Regions from separate parts of the Sporosarcina sp. P3 genome, predicted to be linked through region 2. Evidence: riboswitches for the same ligand, from Rfam matches in the RefSeq annotation. Region 2 holds a riboswitch; the other holds the start of a gene.
The links. A riboswitch is a leader RNA that binds a small molecule or an ion and turns the genes downstream of it on or off. The one in region 2 is predicted to bind FMN.
Positions count from the first base shown of each region.

Region 1: it holds a riboswitch for FMN, as region 2 does, so the genes downstream of both, ribD (bifunctional diaminohydroxyphosphoribosylaminopyrimidine deaminase/5-amino-6-(5-phosphoribosylamino)uracil reductase RibD) here and CSV61_RS03765 (ECF transporter S component) in region 2, are expected to answer to the same signal.

Region 1 is NZ_PDZE01000012.1:25,528-30,788, reverse strand. It holds gene CSV61_RS13560 (M20 peptidase aminoacylase family protein) at 1-896, shown strand, start outside; gene CSV61_RS13555 (GNAT family N-acetyltransferase) at 908-1,750, shown strand; gene menC (o-succinylbenzoate synthase) at 1,740-2,852, shown strand; FMN riboswitch at 2,910-3,059, shown strand; gene ribD (bifunctional diaminohydroxyphosphoribosylaminopyrimidine deaminase/5-amino-6-(5-phosphoribosylamino)uracil reductase RibD) at 3,205-4,293, shown strand; gene ribE (riboflavin synthase) at 4,297-4,941, shown strand; gene CSV61_RS13535 (bifunctional 3,4-dihydroxy-2-butanone-4-phosphate synthase/GTP cyclohydrolase II) at 4,956-5,261, shown strand, end outside.
Region 2 is NZ_PDZE01000002.1:326,186-331,446, reverse strand. It holds gene CSV61_RS03780 (RecQ family ATP-dependent DNA helicase) at 1-491, opposite strand, end outside; gene CSV61_RS03775 (YpbB family protein) at 491-1,519, opposite strand; gene CSV61_RS03770 (ferredoxin) at 1,633-1,890, shown strand; gene CSV61_RS03765 (ECF transporter S component) at 2,166-2,747, opposite strand; FMN riboswitch at 2,938-3,072, opposite strand; gene CSV61_RS03760 (GerMN domain-containing protein) at 3,145-4,344, opposite strand; gene CSV61_RS03755 (RNA polymerase sigma factor SigX) at 4,349-4,873, opposite strand; gene CSV61_RS03750 (ATP-binding protein) at 4,919-5,261, opposite strand, start outside.

The DNA of each region.
Region 1 (5,261 bases), on a different contig from region 2:
AGGAAGTGGATGGCGTTTATCAAGCGAATCATTCATGCGGACATGATGGACATATGACAATGGGAATTGGTGCCTTGCTTATGGCGAAAAAGCGTGGAATTCCTCAACAAGGAACATTGAAAGTATTCTTCCAGCCAGCAGAAGAGAAGGGTGAAGGCGCGTTAGCTGTTCTTGAACAAGGAATAATTGATGATATCGATTACTTATTTGGTGTTCATGTACGGGCAGCAGATGAAATGGCGGACGGTTGTTCGGCTGCTTCACTGCGACACGGGGCGGCAAAAATGATTAGTGGAACGATAAAAGGAACGGAAGCACATGGCGCAAGACCACATCAAGGAAAAAATGCAATTGAGGTCGGTGCCTCGTTAGTGGGAGGCTTGCAGTCCATTCATTGTAATCCGATGGTTTCTCATACCGCAAAGATGACGATGTTCCAAGCGGGAGGCGAATCCGCCAACATTATTCCAGGAAACGCGAAATTCAGTTTGGATTTACGTGCCCAAGAAAATGATGTCATGAATGAATTATATGAACAAGTAGAACGTGTAATTCAAGCGGTAGAAAGGCAGTACGATGTAGAAATCAACTATAAAGTTATGGCGGAAATGGTTGCGGCGGAAGTAGATGCCGAGGCAGAAGATCTCATGCATCAGGCGATAGTTAAAGTCATTGGCAAAGAACAGGCTACACGTACCGTTGTTACACCAGGAGGAGAAGATTTTCATTTTTATTCTGTCCGACGACCGAATGTCAAAAGTACAATGCTTGGATTGGGGTGTGGCTTAACACCAGGACTTCACCATCCAAATATGACGTTTAATCAAGATGCGTTGGCAACGGGAGTCGAAATTTTGACAACTGCCATCGAGTTAACATTCCAATCTAAAAACTAGAAGGTGACAGTATGAAAAAGGATATAACAGTCAGAAAAGTGGCAGCGATCGAAGACATTCATGCCGTGCAAGAGCTTGAGAAACGAATTTGGGGAATGGAACCAATCCCTGTTCATCAGACGATTACGGCAGTCAAAAATGGTGGCTTAATTGTCGGAGCATTTTTAGAAAATCGTTTGATCGGCTATTCCTATAGCTTTGCAGGATATTCAGAAGGAAAAGTATATCTATGCTCTCACATGCTAGCGGTAGATGAAGAATTTCAAATGATGGGTATTGGTAAACTTTTAAAGGAAGAACAACTTCGTCTGGCACGGGAAATGGGCTATCAATTGATCGTTTGGACATTCGATCCACTCGAAAGTCGCAACGCCTACTTGAATACTGCCAAGTTATATGGCGTGTGTTATGACTATATAGTCAATTGCTATGGGAATATGAATGATGGGTTAAACAAAGGCTTGCCGACTGATCGTTTTCAAGTAGCCTGGTGGATTGATAGCCCGCGTGTATTGGAAAAATGGCAACCAGATCTTACATATAGTCGTCCTTTTCGAATTCATTCGGACGAAGAGATGTATCCCGTCATACTTTTACCAGAAACTAGTGAATGGCTACAGTTAGAAGCAATAGAAGTACCAGTGCCTAAACATATTCAACTGATAAAACAACAAAATCCGCAATTAGCCTATGAATGGCGAATGAAGACGAGAAAAATATTTCAGCAATTGAGTGGCGAAGGATTTGCTTTGATCGATGTATGCAGGACAGAGGAACCTGTTCAGTATTATCGTTTCTGCAAGCGATCCATGATTCCGTTGCAAAATCAAAGGAGTTTATCCAATGAAAATTAAGTCAATAACACTTCGTAGAATGAACATGACCATGAAACATCCATTTACTACAAGTTTCGGGACGATTCAGCAGAAAGACTTTTTGTTAGCAACCGTCACAGACGCGGACGGTCATGAAGGATGGGGGGAGTCTGTTGCATTTACGGCCCCTTGGTATAGCGAAGAAACAACAGAAACGACAATTCATATGCTGCGTGATTTCTTGATACCTGCAGTACTTGGTAAAACTATTACACACCCTGACGAGGTAAGTGGTTTGTTTAGTCATATCCGCAAAAACAATATGGCTAAGGCGACAATTGAAGGAGCGGTATGGGATGTGTATGCCAAGCATCACCATATGACACTTGCTGCTGCACTCGGAGGGCAACGTCAACGTATTGAAGTTGGTATCAGTATTGGAATTGAAGAACATGTTGAGGATTTATTGGCGAATATTACAAGCTTTATAGATGAAGGATATAAGCGTATTAAAGTAAAAATCAAACCTGGATACGACGTGGAAGTAATCCGCGCTATTCGGGAAATCTATCCAGATGTACCATTAATGGCGGATGCGAACTCTGCTTATACGTTAGATGATGTGGAGTTGTTGAAAGAACTCGATCAATTTAACTTGATGATGATTGAACAACCACTTGCTTCTGACGATATTATCGATCACGCAACACTACAAAAGCAAATTACGACACCGATCTGTCTAGATGAGAGCATTCATTCGTTGGAAGATACGCGCAAAGCTATCGAACTGGGTAGTTGTAAAATTATCAACGTGAAAATTGGTAGAGTAGGTGGTCTGTCAGAAGCAAAAAAAATTCATGATTATTGTGCGACAAAAGGCATTGATGTATGGTGTGGCGGCATGCTGGAATCAGGTATTGGCCGCGCGCAAAATGTAGCGTTGACAACATTGCCTAATTTCACACTTCCTGGCGACACGGCAGGATCTTCACGTTACTGGGAACAAGATATTATTACGCCAGAAGTAGTAACTAACGAAGGGTATATTACGGTTCCGACAGAAGATGGAATCGGATATGCTCCTAACATGGAAGCGATTGAAAAGTTCACTGTAGACAAATGGGTATTTTCAGCTGAATAATTATTCAGCGGTTGTTATTTAGCCACCACATGTGCTAGACTCTTAATTAATCGAATATGTTTCCTTCGGGGCAGGGCGTAATTCCCTACCGACGGTGATGAGCTAACAAGCTCTTAGTCCGTGACCCGGATGCTTTATATAAAGCAGAAGGTGGATTTGGTGAAACTCCAAAGCCGACAGTTAAAGTCTGGATGAGAGAAGGAACAGTGCGTATATACTACATGTAATGATTTTTTCATTGCTGTTTATAACGTTTATTTAGTCATGGTTACAAGCCCCGCATAATATGTTGCGGGGCTTTTTGCGTGTAGAATTGTCACTAGAGGAATACCGTAAGCTGGAGTGTTGCTCGATGAATCAGAATTATATGGAAATGGCTTTGCAACTTGCAGAAAATGTGGCAGGTCAAACCTCTCCTAATCCACCAGTAGGTGCGGTCGTCGTAAAAGAAGGCCGAATTATTGGGATGGGTGCACATTTACAAGCGGGAGAGCGCCATGCGGAACGCGTCGCATTGGACATGGCGGGAGCCAAAGCAACGGATGCTGATTTGTATGTAACATTGGAACCTTGTTCACACACCGGTAAAACTTCGCCTTGTGCAGATTCCGTTATTCAAGCGGGTATCAAGCGTGTCTTCGTCGCGATAACGGATCCGAATCCGCTAGTAGCAGGTAAAGGCATTGCGAAACTTCGTGAAGCAGGAGTAGAAGTAACCGAAGTGGTTTCCGATGAACGCGCGAAAAAACTATATGAACCATTTTTTCATTTTATCAAAAATAAAACACCTCATGTGACAATGAAAACAGCTATGACGATAGACGGTAAGATTGCGACTTCAAATGGAGACAGCAAATGGGTGACGAGTGAGCAGGCGCGACTCGATGTCCATCAACTTCGCCATACGCAAGATGCAATTTTAGTAGGTGTGCAAACGCTTCTTCATGATAATCCTCTTCTCACCACCAGACTGCCCCTAGGTGGACAACATCCTATTCGAGTTATTTTAGATACATCATTACGAACACCGGAATCTAGCCAGGTCATTCAAAACACAGAAGCGCCGACATGGATTTTTTGCGGAAAATATGCAGAATTATCACGCGAAAAGTTACTCAAGAAGCCGCATGTCCAGATTGTCCGGATGCAGAAACCCCAGTTGATTGTAGAAGATATTCTACTAGAGCTAGGAAGACGTGGTGTCATGACGTTGCTTGTAGAAGGTGGAGCGGCTATTAATGCTTCATTTGTGAAAGCGCGCGCAGTGCAGAAAGTCATTTGCTATGTAGCGCCCAAATTACTTGGTGGGATTGGATCATTGACACCAATTGGGGGACTTGATCCTCGATTGATGAATGAAGCGTTTCCGTTAACCTTTAAAAGTGTGGAGATGATCGGTCCAGACATTAAAATCATAGCTGTACCGAAAGAGAGTGATTGAACAATGTTTACAGGAATAATAGAAGAGATTGGTTCCGTTGAACACATACAATCTGGTGCTCAATCTATGACACTTACGATTGCTGCATCGCTTGTATTGACAGATGTGCGAGTTGGAGACAGCATCGCGGTCAACGGTGTCTGTTTAACGGTGAAGAGCTTCTGCAAAACACGATTTGAAGCAGATGTCATGCCTGAAACTGTATCCTCCACATCACTACGGCAATTAGCGATGGGAAGTTCTGTGAATCTGGAACGGGCACTCGCAGCAAATGGCAGATTAGGTGGACATTTTGTCACGGGACACGTAGACGGAATAGCCACAATCCGTGACAAGCGAACAGTGGATAATGCATTATATATACGCTTGTCCTTACCGCAAGGATATAGTCCCTATTTATTACATAAGGGCTCGATCGCGTTGGATGGTACTTCATTGACGATTTTTGAAGTGATAGATACGGATATTACGATTTCGTTGATTCCGCATTCACAGGAAATGACAGTCATTGCGAAAAAGCAAATAGGGGATATAGTCAACTTCGAATGCGATATGCTCGCTAAATATGTTGAGAATATGTTGCAAAAAAGACAGGATGCTGGTTCGAGAATGTCAAAAGATTTTTTACAACAACATGGATTTATGTGAAGGAGTGAATAAGGATGTTTCATACAATCGAAGAAGCATTAGAAGATTTACGACAGGGTAAAGTCGTTATCGTTGTGGATGATGAAGATCGAGAGAATGAAGGGGATTTTGTAGCACTGGCTGACCAAATTACGCCTGAAATCATCAACTTCATGGCAACGAAAGGTCGAGGCTTGATTTGTGTACCGATAACAGAACAGAAAGCAGTACAACTAGGCTTACAGATGATGACTGACAATAATACAGATTCACATGGTACTGCGTTCACGATCAGTGTCGATCATTGCTCTACACATACTGGAATTAGTGCATTTGAACGT
Region 2 (5,261 bases):
GCTCTCTCTAAAACTGAGAATAATTCCTTTAGCCGTAAATAGTCTGGTCTAAAATCAAACCCCCACTCTGAAATACAATGGGCTTCATCTACCACAAAAAAAGCTATAGATAATTGTTGAACAAGTTGACGGACATGCTCTTGCATCACCATTTCAGGCGATAGAAAAATGAACTTATATTGCGCTAAAGTAGAAAGCGCTAATTCCTTTTCCTGCCTCGATAAAAATGAATTGATAGCGACAACACGCTTCTCTTTATGTTTACGCAAGTTAGCTACTTGATCTTCCATCAACGCAACGAGAGGAGAGATGATGATCACCGCACCGTCCTGCATGTAGGCGGGTAATTGATAGCAAAGTGATTTCCCTGTACCCGTTGGAAAAATCGCCACGGTGTCTCGTCCAGCTAGTAACTCGGTAATGACTTCTTGTTGTCCGGGACGGAATGATTCATACCCAAATTTTTGACGCAATATGTCTTGAAGTTCCATCAACTCTCCCTCCTTCCGATCATGATGATTAATCGCAATTGGAAATACGATAATTCTGGGCATTGCTGTTTCAGCAAACGTAATCGTTTCGTCTGTAACTGTTCAACATGACGCCAAACCGCATCTATTTGTTCTTCTTTTACAAAATCTTTATAGGGAAAGCTATCCATATTCGCTGCCATTTCAATAAAATGATCTTCGATTGTACTTAATTTCAAATTTCGTAGAGAGGCGATTTGCTCTACCGAATACCCCCTGTCGAATAGTTTTCGTGTTCGTTCTGCAGATTGTGTCAAATACGTATCCACTCGACAACCTGCCGCTAATTCTGTAAGCAATGGACAGTTCGGTTGCTGTTGTATGAAATCAAGCAAAATATGTAATGCCTCTATATAGTACAATTGTATAGTCTGAACCGGTAGATTTACATTATCCGCCATCTGTTCCCAAGTAGATGCAGTGAGCCGATAGCCCGTCAATCGATCGCTCACGATCGTGCGTTGTAATTCTGTTAACGAGGAGTGAGTTAGCACATATTCCAGTTCTATTCGCAATGACGTAGATAGATGGGTCATACTACTTGATTGATTACGCAAAAACTCTTTGACAAATTGCTGCGTAGGCAACTCTTTCTGAATCGGCATGAACATAGTTTCACCGCTGCGTAAATTCGACAATGTCTGAACTAGCAATGCCAACCGTCTAGCAAACTCTCTTTCACGTCCGCGATAATTCCAGCCATTAAATCGCCACATTTCACTACCTGTCGCCATTTGTCCTTTTGCCGTTACATAGACGAGCTCATGTATATAAATTAAACCATCTGCTTGCATCCGCTCTAACGCTCGTTGAAAGTCACTTGCCGTCAATTGCGGCAACAATGCATAGTATGATTTGACTTGATAATATTCGACGTCTTGTAATGTCTGTCCTGATCGTTTTCCGCGAAGTATATGGTAGACACCTTGCGCTGAACGCTCACCATGGAGGCGTTGAAAGATCGTTAATAAGATGGAATCAAAACTCATTTGAGCTACCCCCCTGAAGAAATAACGTTTTTTTGTTGAAAAGTGATGAAAACAGCTTTAGAATAGAGGAGATACAAAATAGGTTGAGTGAATGGAAGAAGGGAGAAAGACAAATGTCTAGCAAAAAGTATACAATTGTCGATCAGGATACATGTATAGCCTGCGGGGCCTGCGGGGCTGCTGCGCCGGATATCTATGATTATGACGATGAGGGGATTGCATTTGTTATTTTAGATGATAACATGGGAAACACTGAAGTTCCAGAAGAACTGATGGAGGACCTTGAGGATGCGTATGATGGCTGCCCTACCGATTCAATTAAAATTGCGGACGAAGCCTTCGAAGGTGATCCGTTAAAATATGAAGATTGATTTAATCTTAACAACACTTCCGATTTTCGGATGTGTTGTTTTTTATTTTTGCATTAAGTAGGTAGGCTACAGGATGGGATTTAAGCACTAAGCGGACGCTTCCTTGCGGGCCTTCAGTGAGTCAACCAATCGCAAGCTCCATTGGCACTCCCATCTAATTAGGCTAAACCATCGAGAGCCGCCTGTCGCATCAATCCCTTGGTACTCATTACTTAACTTTTTAAACACAAAAAAACGCCAGCCTCCCTTTTGAGGGAAGATTGGCGCGTATTTATTTAGAACGATAATTTCTTTTGTTGCTGAAGAATCCACTTCTCCATGCTTCTATATAACATCAACGTGATGGCTAATAGCATAACACCCTTAACCAGGTTGAATGGTAAGATTCCCAATATGATCATCTGATACAACGAGTCGCCTGTAACTGCTGGCATACCTAGGAAATATGTGTACATCGGCAAGAACACTAAGTAATTTAGTACACTCATACCTACTGCCATTGCTACTGTACCGGCGATCAAACCTGATGCAAGACCTTTAGTAGAACGATATTTCATGAAAATCCAATAGATCGGCATAATGAATAGCATACCTGTCACAAAGTTTGCGACTTCTCCTACTGGTACTCCTGTCGGGCTTCCTGATAAGAACCAATGCATGACGTTTTTCAATAACTCTACGCCTATTCCTGCAACTGGTCCCATCGTCATGATTGCCATAACTGCAGGGATTTCACTAAAATCGATCTTTAAAAATCCAGGCATTGCCGGGATCGGAAAGTTGAACTGCATTAATACAGTTGAAATACTTCCCAAAATGGCCACCAAAATTAACTTACGTAACTTCTTGTTATTCACTTGTTCCTCTCTCCTTTTGCGATTCACTTCAAAAGAGGAAAGGCTTGCTCATCTATTGTCCCGCTAAAAATCCCTAAAGCAAAATATGCCTTAGGGAGAGTAAAATGCACTGTTAAGAACAGATAAATTATACAAACTTATCCGTCAGGAAACAAGCACCACTTTTGCGTACACAAAAAGATGGCTGCACCTTCACCTTCTCCCATCCAGACTATACTGTCGGCTCCGGAATCTCACCAGAATCAGCTGTTAAGCTCGCGGGCTAAAAGTAGAATTCTACTTCATTTCCGCCGGTCGGGAATTACACCCTGCCCCGAAGATGAATCAATATTTGATTATGAACCTATTATAACGTAAAAAAACTGTTTTGTAAACTTCGCGAGTTTACAAAACAGAATTATTCGTTAATTAAATATTGTGGATTTGCACCAATCGGCTTTTCTACAGGCTGAGTGAAGTCAAATTCATTCCAGTATTTTTGCTTAACTTGATCAAACTTTACATATTTATCAAAACTTGCCACTGTCAGCGAGATGCCGTCTATTAATTGCATCGCTTCCTCCGGTTGCATCTGATCTAAATCAAGCTCTTCAGTAAATTTTACGTTGACAACCTCATCGTCTACTTTGACCGTGAAATCTATTTCTTTAGGTACAACAGTCGAATACACATCATTTGGTGAAACCTTCATGTCATTCAAAGCTTGCTCTACCGTTTCAGTAGTCTTACCAAAATTAGTGGAGAGTACTACTTCACCATCTGATTTTAAAAATCGATAATAGGCTTGATGCGAAACCATTCCTGACAAAGCGATAGGTTCTTCCACTTGACCTACTTGATCAAACATAATGGGCGAGGCATCTTCTTGTAAAAATTTTATTTCATCATATCCTAAAAACGTATCTTGTACGGATCGATTCAGCATCTCAAGTGTCGCACTCGATGTATCATACGTATGGTCCGCAGTAAATTTCATTTGAACTTGCTTACCGTTCGAGGAAATCATCGCTTTATACGGATGATACTCTATAAAACCTAGCGCCTCTTCGTCAAGTGTTTTAGCATACTCATTATAAAGCGCGACTGCATCTGGAGAGGTACCTAAGCGTTCAGCAAGGCGTTCATTCGGTATCAAGAATGTCACAGGAACAATGGTGGCCTGATTGGTAGCCAGGCCAATATGAAACACTGTGTGACCTATGAGATCGGAAGGATAAGCAGCATATGACAGCGGTGTCGAAGCCTGTCTAGTAAACACAGATGCGTCACTTGTGTCATTCGACTGCATCTCTTCACTACTCTCCATTTCGATAGGATCAGCCGATTCCTCTGTCGTTGCTTGATCCATCGATACTTCATTGTTTTGCTGAATGAATGTTGGCACAAGGATGGTGAGCAATACAATTGCTGCAACAGCTGCAAGGATGGGAGGCCATTTTGATTTCGACGACTTCTTCTTTGGCTCGTTCGGCTCAGAAAGTCTTGAGTCTTCCTTTAACCGTTGCATAATCTCATCTTTGGAACGCTGATCTTTCACGACAGGCATGTCACGTAAACGTTTCTCGATATGATCTTCATTCCATTTGTCTTTACTCATCTCATCACCCCTCCCTCGCGGAATGCGCTTCCAACTTCACTTGCAATACTTTGATTGCACGATGCTGTGTCGTTTTCACTTTGCTTTCAGTCCAGCCCAAAACTTCAGCCGTTTCAGCAACTGACAGATCTTGAAAGAAGCGCATGAGGATGACCATTTTCTGATCACCCGTACACGTGTGCAACACATCAAGCACCTGCTCTTGTTCTTCATCCGCTTCAATCAATTGTTCAGGCAAACGGTCAGTTGAGGCTAATTGCTCTGTTTCCCAATCAAAATGAATGTTTGCATGTTTGTTGATGGTGGATTGTTTTCGAAAATAGTCAATCGAGACATTTTTCGCAATCGCAAACAGCCAAGTTTTTTCAGAACTTTTCCCTTCAAAACGGCCATATGATTTGAGTACCCGCACATATACTTCATGCATCAAATCTTCGGCTACTTCCCGATTGCGAGTCAAATAAGTGAGGAAGTTGAATACGTCACGGTTATAGTCTTCATATAATCGTTGAAAAACTAAATCATTCATTCAATCCCCTCGCTCTATAGTAGTCGTTTCAGTATAGAAGAAGTTTCATTTATTTATTGCGTCAAATGGAAGCGAACAAATAAAGATAGTTCCTTTTTCATCGCCCCGGGTTGCTAAAATCGAGCCATTATGTGCTTCCATAATGTTTTTTGCAATAGCCAAACCAAGTCCTGTTCCACCTTTTCCTCTTGTTCTCGCTTTATCCGCCTTATAAAAACGCTCAAAGACGAATGGCAAATCTTTTTCAGGTATACCGACACCTGTATCGGCTACTGTAATATCAAGTGCTCCCGAAGACCGGTAGACACCTAGCGTCACCGCTCCACCATCTGGAGTATGACGGATGGCGTTATCGATCAAATTAGTGAACACTTGCTCAAGACGGTCT